3 regions of the Embleya sp. NPDC059213 genome follow, and region 1 is predicted to be linked to each of the others. Evidence: riboswitches for the same ligand, from Rfam matches in the RefSeq annotation. Region 1 holds a riboswitch; each other region holds the start of a gene.
The links. Region 1 has a riboswitch for thiamine pyrophosphate ahead of ACFXMF_RS39800 (cytosine permease). Riboswitches for the same ligand answer to the same signal wherever they lie in the genome.
Positions count from the first base shown of each region.

Region 1 (4,702 bases):
GGGTCGTTCGCCGGCGAGGAGAAGGCGATTCCGGCGCCGAACGGGTTGTGCTCCAGGTAGAGCGGATCGACCGTGTCGAGCACCACGGCGAGGCGGTGGCCGGCCGGTACGTCGTAGGCCGTCGCGTACATGTCGATGTCGACCGGGAAGGCCACTCCGGGTGTCTTCCCGTGGAAGCTCAGCGGCGAGTGGGTGACCAACTTGCCGACGCCCAGCGGGCCGACGTCGTACAGGTAGGCGAAGATCGTCCCGCTCTCGTGCGATGCGGTGACCGTGGTGTGCAGCTTCGTCGTACCGCGCACCCTGGTCTGCGTGTCGTAGCGGTCGCTCTGCCACACGCCCGCGAACGCTCTGGGCAGCAGCGGGATCGAGGCGACCGGCGGTATCCGCAGGAACTGGTCGAGGATGCTGGACAGGAAGACCGTGCCGCCGTTCGCCCCGGAGTCGAGGTTGGCCAGGACGCGTTGGGTCCCGGTCAGCGCGATGGTGCGGGTGGCGGACGGCACTGCCGACCAGCTCGGGTAGCCCTCGTAACCACCGTCACCGGTACGGGGCTTGAGCTGTACGGGCGGCTCCCGGTCGATGCCGTTGTCGACGCCCCGGAGATGGTGGTCCAGCCAGCGGGTGGAATCGGCCCACATGTCGTTCGGCAGTCCGAACAGGCCGCCCAATTCGGCGGTGGCGTGGTCGCCGGGACGGAATTCCAGTCGCTTGGCGCCGGTCAACCTCGTGTAGAAGTCCGCGTATTGGTCCGGCGGGAAGAGCGAGTCGCCCCACGCGTTGCCGAGCATGATCGCGGCGCCGTTGGCGTTGATCCGATCGAGGTAGGTCGCGGGCGAGCGCTTGGCGCCCCACGCGAGCATGTCCGCCTCCTTGGCCAGGTTGCCGGAGAGGAAGTTCTTCAGGATCTCGGTGAGTTCGGCGCTGGGCCGGCCGGTGAGGAAGCCGGCGCCGCCCAACAGCGCGGCGGCCTGCGCGTGTTCGGTTCGGCCGCTGTAGATCGAGTCGATCAGGTCGGCCCAGCCGCTCATCGCGACCACGGCCTTGATCCGAGGGTCGAACGCGGACGCCAGCAGGCTGATGCCGGCGCCGTAGGACACGCCGGCCATGCCGATCCGGCCCTGGTCGGCGGGCGTGTTGGCGAGCGCCCAGTCGATCACCCGGGACGCGTCGGCGATGTCCTCGGGGCCGGCCGTCTCGATCTCGCCGCCGGATTGCCAGAAGCCGCGCGAGTTGTAGCCGATCACGACATAGCCCCGCTCGGCGAGCTTTTGCGCGGGCACGACGTACTCGATCTGCGGCATCGCCCAACTGGTCGGGAGCACCACGACCGGGTAGCGGGTGTCGGGTGCGCCGCCGGTGGGGGCGATCACGTTGGCGGCGAGCCTGGTGCCGCCGTCGCCGGGGATGTCGACGAAGCGCAGGGACGTTCCCGCGGCGGCCTGCACGGCTGCCGCGGGGGTGTGGGTGGGGACGGTGCCGGCCGACGCGGCGGGACCGAGCGTGGTCCCGGCGAGAATCGCGGCCGAGACGACGGCGACCGCACGAGCGCCCGGGCGCATGCGGAATCGACCCATGAGGGTCTCCTGACGTCATGGTCGGGGCGTGGCCCGACCCGCGAGATTGCAGGGTGAAACGACGCCCAGGGACGGCGTCGGAGAGGTGACTCACGAGTAAGTTACGCGCCGGTAAACCAGGACGGAAGAGCCACGAGGCAGTCCGCTTCGCGCGGTTTCGGCGGCGGGGGAACGGCGTCGGCGGCGCGTCGACGAACCGCCGGCGGGACGGTGGTGGGACGGCGACGGTGGGGTCGGGTCGGGGCCGGTGCCCGGTGGCGGTCGGCCCCGCCGATTTCTTGATCGCGGTATCGGTGCGCGCTGCGTCCCGCCCGGGCGTCGCCCGGGTACCGTGGTCCCGCGAGCGGGGGCGAGCGGGGGCAAGCGGGGGTGAGCGTGGAGGACGTCGACGCGGAGACGCGGCGGGCGTGGGAACGGGGCGAGCGCGGTCGGGCACGGTGTGCCGAGGCGCTGGCCGAGGAGTCGACGGACGAGGGTCCGGACGCCGTGCGCGAGTTGCTCGCGGAGGCGATCGAGTTGCTGACCGACGCACTCGGCGCGCTGGACGGCGCCGATGCGCACTGGCCGGAATTCGCCTACACGGCCGGCATCGCCCACGCCGCGAGCGCGAGCGCGGCGCCCGGCGGTGATCGACGGGCCTGGGACCAGGCGCGGATCTGCTTCCGACGCGCCCACCGGGCCGCGCCGGAGCACGCCCACCTGCTCCGGGCCGCCGCGCAGGTGGCCTCGGCCCGGATCGGACTCGACCCGCGCGGCATCGCCTGGCGCAGCTTGCTCGACCCGCCGTCCGCCGCCGAGATCGCCGCCGCGCTGGGCCGGCTCGGCAGCGACGCGCTGGTGCAACTCGTCCCCGGCGCAGCGGTGTCGACCGGCACGGACGGCACGACGCGGGTGCTCGACCTGCCCGAACTGGACTACGGCCTGGCCCTGGCCGAGGGCGATCGGGAGAACTGGGCGGACCTGCTCGACGCGTTGTGCGGCTGGGCCTGGGGCGCGGTGATGGAACCGGTACTGACCGCGCTGCCCGGCTCGTTCGGCCGCGCGCCGTCCCTGGTCCTGCTGCCCGCCGGACCGTTCGGCATGGTCCCGTGGCACGCGGCCTGGTCACTCGTCGACGGCCGCCGCCGGCACGCGCTGCAACACGCGCAGATCTCCTACATCGGCGCACCGCGCCTGCTGTGCGAGGTCGCCGCGCGGCGGAGCAGCGAGCCGGTCCGGCGAAGCCCGATCGAGATCGGCCGAACCGCCGGCGACCCGATCGCGTTCGTACCGGCCGGCGGTCACGACGAGACCTGGCGGGTGGGCGCCGAATACCTGACGGCCGGCACCCACACGGTGGTGTCCACGCTGTGGCCGGTGGACGAGACGACCACCGCGCTGGTCCTGTACATGGCCCACCACTACCTCGACCGCCGCGACCTCCCCCCGGCCCAGGCGGTGCGTACCGCGCAGTTGTGGCTGCGCGACCCCAAACGCGGCATCCCGGCCGCGATGCCGGCCGAACTGGCCGCCCGCGCCCGCGCGATCGTCCCGGACGACCTGACCGGCTGGGCGGGCTTCACCCACTCGGGATGGTGAGCCCTACCCGTGGAAAACGGCACGTGCCGCCGATCCGGGTCGGTGCCGCCTGCCCGCCCAGGACGTTGCCGCACCCGCCCGGGACGGCGCGAATCACCACCCGGGGGCATCTCCCGCGCCCGCCGGGCGACCCGGCCCGAGGTCGCCTTCCCCCACCCCGCCTTCCCAAGCCGCCCGCGAGGCGCGTACTGTTCGCCACGCCATCGCGGGAGCTCGGACCAACCGGGCTGAGAGGGCGGCATGGGGTGTCGGCGTCGAGCCGGTGCACACCCCGGGGCCACCGACCGCTTGAACCTGTCCGGGTAATGCCGGCGTAGGGAGAGCAGGTAGAGCCATGTCGGCTCCTGTCGTCGACGACGCACGCCCCGAGACGCCGCACGCCGGCGCCGAGGCACCCCTGATCCTGGACACCGCCCCACCACGCACCCTCGGCTTCCGCGACCAGGCGGCGTTCTGGGCCAACCTCGGGGTGAGCCTGCTCGGCTTCTCCGGCGCCCTGTACGTGCTGGCCCCGGTCGGCTACCCGCAACTGTCGATGGTCGCCGCGATCGTCGCGGCCGTCGGCGGCACGCTGATCGGCACGCTCATGGTCGCGGTCGCCGGCATCCCCGGTGCACGCAGCGGCGCACCCGCGATGACGGTGCTGCGCGGCCTGTTCGGCACCAAGATCTCGTACGTGCCGACGGTGTTCAACATCGTCCAGTGCATCGGCTGGGGCACCTTCGAGCTGCTGGTGATCTCGATCGGCATCGAGGCGATGACCGACGGCGACGGCCCGCACTGGCTCTACATCGTCGCCGCCGGCGCGGTCACCACGGCGATGACGCTGCGCCCGCTGGGCATGCTGCGGATCCTGCGCCGCTACGTGACGGTCGCGGTGGGCATCGCGATGCTCTACTTCTCGGTGCAGCTGTGGCGCGAGGGCCTGCCGCCGATGACCGAGGGTTCGTGGTCCGGGTTCTTCCCGGCGATGGACGCGGCGCTCGCGGTCGCGGTCTCCTGGGTCCCGTTGGCGTCCGACTACACCCGCCACTCGCGCGGCACCAAGCCCGCGTTCTGGGCCGCGTTGAGCGGGTTCTCGATCACCAGCATCTGGTGCTACCTGCTCGGCCTGGTCGCCCTCGCCCAGGTGGGCGGCGACCCGGACAAGATCTTCGACTCGTTCCTGGGCGTCACCGCCGGGTGGGTGTTCTTCGCGGTGCTGGTGGTGCGCGAGGTGGACCAGAGCTTCGCCAACGTCTACAGCACCGCGATGTCCATCCAGAACCTCGCGCCGCGGGTGGATCGCCGGGTGCTCTGCCTGGGTGTGGGTGCGCTGGTCACCGGGTTCGCGCTGATGGTGAACGACTTCGACACCTACGCGAGCTTCCTGTCGCTGATCGGTTCGATCTTCATCCCACTACTGGGCGTGCTCGCGGTGGACCTGTTCGCCGGGCGCGGCCGGGCCGGCTGGGACCTGGGCGACCACGCGCCGGCGCGCTGGGTGATGGTCGCGCCGTGGGCGCTGGGATTTTGCATGTACCAGCTGATCAACCCGGGCTCGGTCG
Region 1 is NZ_JBHZAV010000192.1:13,139-17,840, reverse strand. It holds gene ACFXMF_RS39810 (alpha/beta fold hydrolase) at 1-1,577, opposite strand, end outside; gene ACFXMF_RS39805 (CHAT domain-containing protein) at 1,947-3,155, shown strand; TPP riboswitch at 3,351-3,494, shown strand; gene ACFXMF_RS39800 (cytosine permease) at 3,490-4,702, shown strand, end outside.

Region 2 (4,702 bases), on a different contig from region 1:
GAAGGACTCCCCGGCGATCGTCAGCTTGTCTTCCTTGTCGTCGGCCATGCCGTCACCCTCCCTGGACGGCGGTCAGCACCTCGACGCGGCTGCCCGCGTCGAGCACGGTCTCGGCCCACGCCCCGCGCGGCACCACCGACTCGTCCACCGCGACCGCGACGCCCTTGGCGGCGGTGGTCAGCGTGGCCACGAGTTCGGCGACGGTGGTGCCGGTGGCGACGTGGCGCCGGTCGCCGTTGACGCGGACCTCGATGCCGTCGGTGCCGCCGACGGGGACCTCGGTGTCGTTCATGCCATCACCTTCCGGGCGGCGGTCGCGAAGCGGTCGGGCCCGAACGGCGCGACGAGTTCGGGGGTGGTGCCGTGCGCGAGGATCTCCGCCACGGTGTCGGCGGTGATCGGGGTGAGCAGGATGCCGTGCCGGTAGTGCCCGGTGGCCACCACCAGGCCGGGCAGCGCGGAGCGGCCCAGGATCGGCGCGTTGTCCGGGCTGCCGGGGCGCAGCCCCGCGAGCGTCTCGACCAGCGGCAGCTCGGTGATGCCGGGGACGAGTTCGTGTGCGTCGCGCAGGAGTTCGTACACGCCGCCCGCGGTCACCTCGGTGTCGTGGCCGAGTTCGTGCTCGGTCGCGCCGATCACCAGTTCGCCGTCCGCGCGCGGGACCAGGTACATGCTGCCGCCCTTGACCACGCCGCGAACGTTGCGGGACAGCAGCGGCAGCAGCGCCGGCGGTACCTTCAGCCGCAGGATCTCGCCCTTGACCGGCCGCACCGGCGGGACCACCTCGGGCGGCAGGCCCGGGATCAGCGCCGAACGGCAACCGGCCGCGAGCAACACCTGGTCCGCGAGCAGGTCGCGTCCGCCGACCGTACGCACGCCGTACGCGCGCTCGTCGGCGACCAGGACCCGCTCGACGCCCTCGCGCACGAAGGCGACGCCGGCCCGGGCGCAGGCCGCGAGCAGCGCCGCGACCAGCCGACGGTTGTCGATCTGGTGGTCGTCCTCGACGTGCAGGCCACCGGTGATCGCCGGGGACAACATCGGTTCGAGCCGCCGGCACTCGCGGCTGGTCAGCCAGGACGATTGCAGGCCCAGTCGTTGCTGGTAGGCGTGCAGGTCCTTGAGGACGGCCCGGTCGTCCGCGTCCAGCGCGACCGCGATCGTGCCGCACGCGCGGTAGCCCGAGGGCAGGTCCGCGGCCTCGGCCAGTTCGGCCGCGAACTCGGGGTAGCGCCGGGCCGATTCGATGCTCAGCCGGAGCAGGCTCTCCTCGCCGTACTGGAGTTCGGAGACGGGGGTGAGCATGCCGGCGGCGGCGTGCGAGGCACCTCGGCCCGGGGTCGGGTCGACGACGGTGACCGAGAGTCCGTGGCGGGTGCGGGCGCGCCAGGCGACGGACAGTCCGACGACGCCCGCGCCGACCACGACGACATCGGTGGGGTGCTCGGACATGGTGGGTCCGGCCATGGTGAGAAGAACTCCCTTCGCCGGTATGACCCGGATCAGGTTCGGACGGTCGGGGGCTCGCAGCCCCCCTCTCAGCCCGGTCTCACCGGGCTCCCGTGACCTCTCCACACTACGACACCGGTTTCCGGTGCCCGGGAGCGCCCGAGTACGCCGACGATGTCCTTGACTGAGTCAAGACCCTGCGCGTCGGCGGTCTCGGGCCGCGTCATAGGGTGCCCTTCATGGACAACGTGCTCGTCGTGGGCGCCGGCATGGCCGGCCTGCAAACCGTGGTGGCGCTGCGGGACCAGGGGTACACCGGTCGCGTCACCCTGCTCGGGGCCGAGGCGCACGCGCCGTACGACCGGCCGCCGCTGTCGAAGGAGGTGCTCGGCGGCAAGACCGACGACACGTCCTTCGAGGCGGACTGGGCCGCGCTGGAGACCGAGGTGTTGTTCGGCCGCACCGCGACCGGACTGCGCCCGGGCGTGGTGGACACCGACGCGGGCGAGATCGCCTTCGACCGACTGGTGATCGCGACCGGCTCGCGTGTGATCGACCTGCCCGGCGCCGCCGAGGTCCCCGGCGTGCACGTGCTGCGCACCATCGACGACGCCCGCGCGCTGCGCGCCGCACTGGTGCCCGGCGCCCACGTGGTGATCGTCGGCGCGGGCTGGATCGGCGCCGAGGTGGCCACCGCCGCGGCCGCCGCCGGTTGCCCGACCACCGTGGTCGAGGCCCTGCCCACCCCGCTCGCCGGACCCTTCCCGGAGGCCGTCGGCGCCCGGTTCGTGCCGTGGTACGCCGAGGCCGGCGTGGAACTGCTGGTGGGCGCGCGGGTGGATCGGCTGGAGGCGGGCGCGGTGCACCTGACCGACGGCCGCCGGCTGCGCGCCGACGCGATCGTGGTCGGCATCGGGGTGCGCCCGGCCACCGAGTGGCTGGCCGACTCCGGCGTGACCCGCAACGAGCGCGGCTTCGTCGAGGTGGACGACCACCTGGCCACCTCGATGCCCGGGGTATACGCGGTCGGCGACTGCGTGGACTTCCCGTCCGCCCGCTACGGCACCCGGATGAACGTCGAACACTGGGACAACGCGCTCCAGGCGCCGCGCGTGCTGGTGGCCAACCTGCTCGGCGGCGACCAGGCGTACGACCCGGTCCCCTACTTCTGGTCCGACCAGTTCGGCCGGATGGTCCAGTACGTCGGCCGGCACGGCGCGAGCGACGAACTGGTCTTCCGGGGCGCGGACGAGGACGGCAAGTGGACCGCGGGCTGGTTCGCCGGCGACCGGCTGGTGGCGCTGCTCGCCGTCGCCCGACCGCGCGACCTGGCCCAGGGCCGCAAGCTCGTGCAACTGGGCACCCCGGTGGACCGGGAGCGGTTCGCCGACCCGGAGAACCCGCTCAAGTCGGTCGCGCTCTGACGGCCCGGCGCCGGTCCCACCGCCGGGCGCCGGCGGTCGGGACCGGGCGCTGAACCTAAACTTGGCCGGGTGAGCGAGATCGACGCCAAAACAGAAGCCCTCGTCCCCGCCTGGGTGACACTCCCCGACATCGCCGAGATCCTCGGCGTGGACATCCTCAAGGTCCGCCAGCAGCTCAAGGAGCGCAAGTTCCTGGCCGTGCGCCGCGGCGAACACCGGGCCCTCCAGGTGCCCGCAGACTTCTTCCAGGGCGCCACCATCGTCAAGGGCCTGGTCGGCACGCTGACCCTGCTCGCGGACTCGGGCTTCACCGACGAGGAGGCGCTGGAGTGGCTGTTCACCCCGGACGACACGCTTCCCGGTACGCCGGTGCAGGCGTTGCAGGAGAACCGGATGACCGAGGTGCGTCGCCGCGCCCAGGCGCTGGCGATCTGAGGCCGCGCGGATGACGAGCCGTCAGGAACGGTTGGCCGCCGCCCGTCTGTACCTGTGCACCGACGCCCGGGAGCGCCAGGGCGACCTGCCCGCGTTCCTGGACGCGGTGCTCGGCGCGGGCGTGGACATCGTGCAGTTGCGGCAGAAGGGCCTGGAGGCCCGCCCCGAACTCGAATACCTGAAGGTGTTCGCGGACGCCTGTCGCCGGCACGGCAAGCTGCTCGCGGTCAACGACCGCGCGGATGTCGCGCACACGATCGGCCCCGACGTGCTGCACCTGGGCCAGGACGACCTGCCGGTCCCGGCGGCGCGAGCGATCGTCGGCGGCGACGTGCTGATCGGCCGATCCACGCACGCCGAGGCCGAGGTGGACGCGGCGATCGTCGAGCCCGGGGTGGACTACTTCTGCACCGGGCCGGTCTGGCCGACCCCGACCAAGCCGGGCCGATCCGCGCCGGGCCTGGGCCTGGTCCGGTACACCGCGGCGCTGCGGCCGACCCGACCGTGGTTCGCGATCGGCGGCATCGACCTGGGCAACCTCGACGAGGTGCTGGCCGCGGGCGCGGAGCGGGTGGTGGTCGTGCGCGCGATCACCGAGGCCGCGGATCCGGCCGAGGCGACGGCGGAATTCGTCCGGCGACTCTCCGCACGCTGACCCGGCACCCGGGCCGCGCCCGGGTCCGAGGGCGGGGCCGAGGGCGGGGCCGAGGGCGGGGCCGGGGCGCCGGCCCGGTCGCCTGGGCGGTTCGGGTGCCATCGGGCGCCCACGCCGCCGAGATCGCCGCCGCGCGGAGGCCGAGCCGGCAGGATGCCGGATATGTCCGGTGGTCGGCGGCGCAACCTCGTCGTACTCGCGCTGCTCGCGCTCGTCGCGGCGCTCGCCCTGGCCCTCACGCTCACCCGCGACGGCGACTCGGGCGGCGGCGCCGGGCCCGGTCCGGCCCCGACCGCCCCGACCGCCCGCGCGGCCACACCCGAGCGCACCGAAGCCACGCCCGCGCGCCCCGCGTGGGTGCCCGCCGGGATGCGCACCGTCGCCGCCGCACGACTGCCGGCCGAGGCCCGCGACACGCTGCGGCTGATCGCGGCCGGCGGCCCGTTCCCGTACCCGCGCGACGGCATCGTCTTCGGCAACCGGGAGAAGCTGCTCCCGGCGCGACCCGACGGCCACTACCGCGAATACACGGTCCGCACGCCCGGCTCGGCCGATCGCGGCGCGCGCCGGATCGTCACCGGGAAGAACGCCGAACGTTTCTACAGCGACGACCACTACGCGAGCTTCGTGGCCGTGCTGCCCTGACGACGCGGGTCGCGACAGGGGTATTTCCGCCGGGGCGGGACGTGGGGGCCGATCGGGTGGTCGACCCCGCGGATGACGCATTCCGGCCGAACCG
Region 2 is NZ_JBHZAV010000041.1:55,531-60,232, forward strand. It holds gene ACFXMF_RS17760 (thiazole synthase) at 1-48, opposite strand, end outside; gene thiS (sulfur carrier protein ThiS) at 53-292, opposite strand; gene thiO (glycine oxidase ThiO) at 289-1,452, opposite strand; TPP riboswitch at 1,463-1,574, opposite strand; gene ACFXMF_RS17775 (FAD-dependent oxidoreductase) at 1,689-2,873, shown strand; gene ACFXMF_RS17780 (Rv2175c family DNA-binding protein) at 2,943-3,308, shown strand; gene thiE (thiamine phosphate synthase) at 3,319-3,963, shown strand; gene ACFXMF_RS17790 (ribonuclease domain-containing protein) at 4,126-4,608, shown strand.
Region 2: another riboswitch for thiamine pyrophosphate. It lies ahead of thiO (glycine oxidase ThiO); the one in region 1 lies ahead of ACFXMF_RS39800 (cytosine permease).

Region 3 (4,702 bases), on a different contig from region 1:
GTCCGTGTCGGTAAGGAGTTGGTCACATGAAGGTCTTTCGGCTCGATGATCTGGACGCGGAGCGCGCGTTCGAGAACGGTGCGTACCTGAAGTTCCTCAGCGAGCGGAACTTCTCGATGGGCCTGTACGCGCTCGAACCCGGCGAGACCGACACCCAGAAGCCGCACGGCCAGGACGAGGCGTACGTGGTGATCAGCGGTCGGGCCACGCTGACCGTCGGCGAGGAGTCCACCGCCGTGGCGCGCGGCAGCGTCGTCTACGTACCGGCGCAGGTGCCGCACCGCTTCCATCGAATCACCGAACCGCTGCGGGTCCTGGTGTTCTTCTCGCCGCCGGAGGGGTGAGCGGGCGGGTACGCCGTCGGGCGCACCTGTGGGCGGCCCGGACCCGTGTACGACAATCGGACCTTGGGATCCAGTGATCGGATCTCGGGATCCGACGACCGGGAGTACACCTGATGGCGCTGCGCGACGAACTCTGGGCTGCGATCGAGGACGTCTACGCGGCGATCCTGGACCACCCGTTCATCCACGGACTGACCGACGGCACGTTGCCGCGCGAGGCGTTTCGGCACTACGTCGTGCAGGACTCGCACTACCTGCGCGATTACGCCAAGGCGCTCGCGGTGTGCGCGGCCAAGGCGCCGGACGAGGCGACGACCGTGCAGTTCGCGAGCGACGCGGCCGGCGCGATCGCCGCCGAGCGTTCGCTGCACGAGGGCTTCATGGTCGACTTCGGCAGCTCGGTGGCCGACGCCACCGCGACCGAACCGGTGTTGCCGAGTACCCGGGCGTACGTCAGCTACCTGCTCGCCACCGTGCACAACGGCTCCTTCGCCGAGGGCGTCGCGGCGGTGCTGCCCTGCTACTGGATCTACGCCCGAGTGGGTGACGCCCTGCTGGCCAAGGGCTCGCCCGACGAGTTGTACGAGCGCTGGATCGCCACCTACGGCGCCGAGGAGTTCCAGGCGACGGTGCGCGCGGTGCTCGATCTGGTCGACCGCGTCGGCGAGGACATCTCGGCGACCGAGCGGGCCCGGATGGTCGAGCACTTCACCACCACGGCGCGCTACGAGTGGATGTTCTGGGATGCCGCGTGGCGCGGCGAGCGCTGGCCGGTCTGAGCCCGTCCGGGCCGGTCCGGGCGCATCCGGCCGGCCCGGAACCGCCTGCCCGGATACGACGTGTCCTCCCGGGGAATGTGCTCCCCGGATGTGCACGTCTCGCGTGGGTTCGCGTGACTGGGGGTTGGACGATGGAGACATGGCCGCGCTGGGTGCGCATCGGCGTACCCGCGCTCGTACTGGTGCTGCTGTGCTGGTTGCTGATCTGGCTGTTCTCGGCCTTCCTGTGGGTCATCGTCAAGGGCGTGGTCGGGCTGTGCGTCACGGTCGGGATGGTCGTGCTCGCCCGCACCGCGGTGGTCGGCCGAAACCCGCGCGACCCGCTCGGCTGAACCCGGCGCTGGTCGTGCGGCCGGGGGTGTGCCAGGGTGGGGGCGCACCACACGGAGATACACGGGAGCTCGGGGCACCGGGCTGAGAGGGCGCTGAGGCCGCGCCGACCGCAGAACCTGACCGGGTAATGCCGGCGTAGGGAGCCTTTCCATGACCTCGCACGACACTTCGCTGCCCGCTGCCCCGTCGGCCGACCCGGTCGGCGCGCACACGGTCACCAGCGGACCGATCACCCCCGCCCACCACCGCGGTTACGTCGCCGGATCACGCGAGGATCTGCGCGTTCCGGTACGCACGGTGCATCTGACCAACGGCGAGACGGTTCGCCTCTACGACACCTCGGGCCCGTACACCGACCCGGCCTTCGAGGTGGATGTGCGCCGCGGCCTGCCCGCGCTGCGTGCGGCCTGGATCGAGGAGCGCGGCGACACCGTGCGCTACGACGGCCGGATCGGGGCGCTGACGCCGGCCGGGTTCGCGGTGCCCGGTGCCGGGGCCCGACCCAGGCGCGCGTCCGGCTCCGAGGCGGTGACCCAACTCGCCTACGCGCGACGCGGGCTGGTCACCCCGGAGATGGAGTTCGTGGCGATCCGCGAGGGCCTGGCGCCCGAGCTGGTCCGGGACGAGATCGCCGCCGGACGGGCGGTGTTGCCCGCGAACGTCAACCACCCCGAGATCGAGCCGATGGTGATCGGCAAGAACTTCCTGGTCAAGGTCAACGCGAACATCGGCAACTCGGCGGTGACCTCCTCGATCGAGGAGGAGACCGACAAGCTGGTGTGGGCGATCCGGTGGGGCGCGGACACCGTGATGGACCTGTCCACCGGCAAGGACATCCACACCACCCGCGAGTGGATCGTGCGCAATTCGCCGGTCCCGATCGGCACGGTGCCGCTCTACCAGGCGCTGGAGAAGGTGAACGGCAAGCCCGAGGAACTCACCTGGGAGCTCTACCGGGACACCGTGATCGAGCAGTGCGAGCAGGGCGTGGACTACATGACGGTGCATGCCGGCGTGTTGCTGCGCTACGTGCCGCTGACCGCCCGGCGCAAGACCGGGATCGTCTCGCGGGGCGGTTCGATCATGGCCGCGTGGTGCCTGGCCCATCACCGGGAGAACTTCCTCTACACGCACTTCGCCGAGCTGACCGAGATCCTGCGCGCGTACGACGTGACCTACTCGCTCGGCGACGGACTGCGTCCGGGCTCGATCGCGGACGCCAACGACGCGGCGCAGTTCGCCGAGTTGGAGACGCTGGGCGAACTGGGCCGGATCTCCCGGTCGATGGACGTGCAGGTGATGATCGAGGGGCCGGGCCATGTGCCGATGCACAAGATCAAGGAGAACGTCGACCTCCAGCAACGCATCTGCGACGAGGCGCCGTTCTACACGCTCGGCCCGCTGACCACGGACGTCGCGCCGGGCTACGACCACATCACCTCGGCGATCGGCGCGGCGATGATCGGCATGTGGGGCACCGCGATGCTCTGCTACGTGACGCCGAAGGAGCACCTGGGCCTGCCCGATCGGGACGACGTCAAGGCGGGCGTGATCGCCTACCGGATCGCGGCCCACGCGGCGGACCTGGCCAAGGGCCATCCGGGCGCACAGGCGTGGGACGACGCGCTCTCCGACGCCCGCTTCGAGTTCCGTTGGCAGGATCAGTTCGACCTGGCGATGGACCCGGACACCGCACGGGCCTACCACGACGCGACGCTCCCGGCGGAGCCGGCCAAGACGGCCCACTTCTGCTCGATGTGTGGGCCGAAGTTTTGCAGCATGCGGATCTCGCACGACATCCGGGCCGAGCACGGCGACGGGGCCGCTGCGGCTGCGGCCGAGGTGGACGCCGAGGCCGGGATGCGCGCCAAGTCGGCGGAGTTCGCGGCGGCGGGCAACCGGGTCTATCTGCCGCTGGCCGACTGACGCTCGCAGGCGGGCCGGACGACGTCTCGGGAGCAGGGTGGCTCCCGCTCCCGGGACGTCGTCAGGTCGGTCCGGGCGGGCCGTTCTCGCCGGCGACGATGACGCCGTGCTCGTAGGCGAACACCACCGCCTGGGCCCGATCGCGCAGACCCAATTTGGCGAACATGCTGCCCACGTGGCTCTTCACGGTCGCCTCGGTGACCACCAGGTGGGCGGCGATCTCGCTGTTGGAGAGGCCGCGGGCGACCAGGAGCAGGGCTTCTCGTTCGCGTGGGGTCAGGCCGGCCAGGAGAGTCGGTGGTGAGCGGAGTGGTTCGGTACGGGTGGCGAAGTTCTCGATCAGGCGCCGGGTGATCGAGGGCGAGAGCAGCGCCTCGCCGGCGTGGACGACGTGGATCGCCTCCAGGAGCCGCGCCCGGGAGGCGTCCTTGAGCAGGAATCCGGCCGCGCCCGCCCGCAGCGCGCCGAAGACGTACTCGTCCAGGTCGAATGTGGTGAGGATGAGCACACGCGGAGGCGGCGAGATGCCCTGGGCGTGCAATCGGGCGGTGGCCTCGACACCGTCCATGCGTGGCATCCGGATGTCCATCAGGATCACGTCCGGGCGCAGGTCGGCCGCCAGTTCGATCGCCTCGTCGCCGTCCTCGGCCTCGCCGACGACGACCAGGTCGTCCTGGGTCTGGAGGAACAGGCGCAGGCCGGTTCGGATCAGCTCCTGGTCGTCGACGATCAGCAAGCGGATGCTCCGGGCGCTCATATGGCCTCAGCCAGGGGAAGCCGGGCCGCGACCCGGAATCCGCCGTCCGGAGCGGGGCGGGCCTCCAGTTCGCCGCCGAGGAGGCCGACGCGCTCGCGCATGCCGGCGATGCCGTGTCCACCCGAGGAGGGTTCGGGCACCTGCTCGCCGTCGTTGACGACCGCGATGTCCAGGTGCGTACGGCCGAAGTCGAGGGTCACCGTGACGTGGGTGGGTCGGGCGTGCTTGAGCACGTTGGTCAGTGCCTCCTCGACGATGCGGTAGAGCGACAACTCGACGCCGCCGGCGAGCGGTCGGGACGTGCCGGTGATCTCCAGGTGCGCCGGCAGCCCGGCCTCGCCGTACGAGGCGACCAGTGTGGGCAGTTGCGCCAGCGAGGGCTGCGGGCGCATCCGTACTCCCTGATTTGGCTCGCGCAGCAGCAGCAACATCCGGCGCAACTCGACCAGGCTCTGCTCGGCGTTGGTCTCGACTCGCTCCAGCGTGTCGTCGGCCACGTCGGGCGCGGTGCGCAGCACGTCGCGGGCGCCGCGCACGCCGACCAGTGTCACGGTGACCGAGTG
Region 3 is NZ_JBHZAV010000107.1:22,247-26,948, forward strand. It holds gene ACFXMF_RS31355 (cupin domain-containing protein) at 27-344, shown strand; gene tenA (thiaminase II) at 458-1,123, shown strand; gene ACFXMF_RS31365 (hypothetical protein) at 1,255-1,455, shown strand; TPP riboswitch at 1,507-1,615, shown strand; gene thiC (phosphomethylpyrimidine synthase ThiC) at 1,607-3,382, shown strand; gene ACFXMF_RS31375 (response regulator) at 3,444-4,139, opposite strand; gene ACFXMF_RS31380 (sensor histidine kinase) at 4,136-4,702, opposite strand, start outside.
Region 3: another riboswitch for thiamine pyrophosphate. It lies ahead of thiC (phosphomethylpyrimidine synthase ThiC); the one in region 1 lies ahead of ACFXMF_RS39800 (cytosine permease).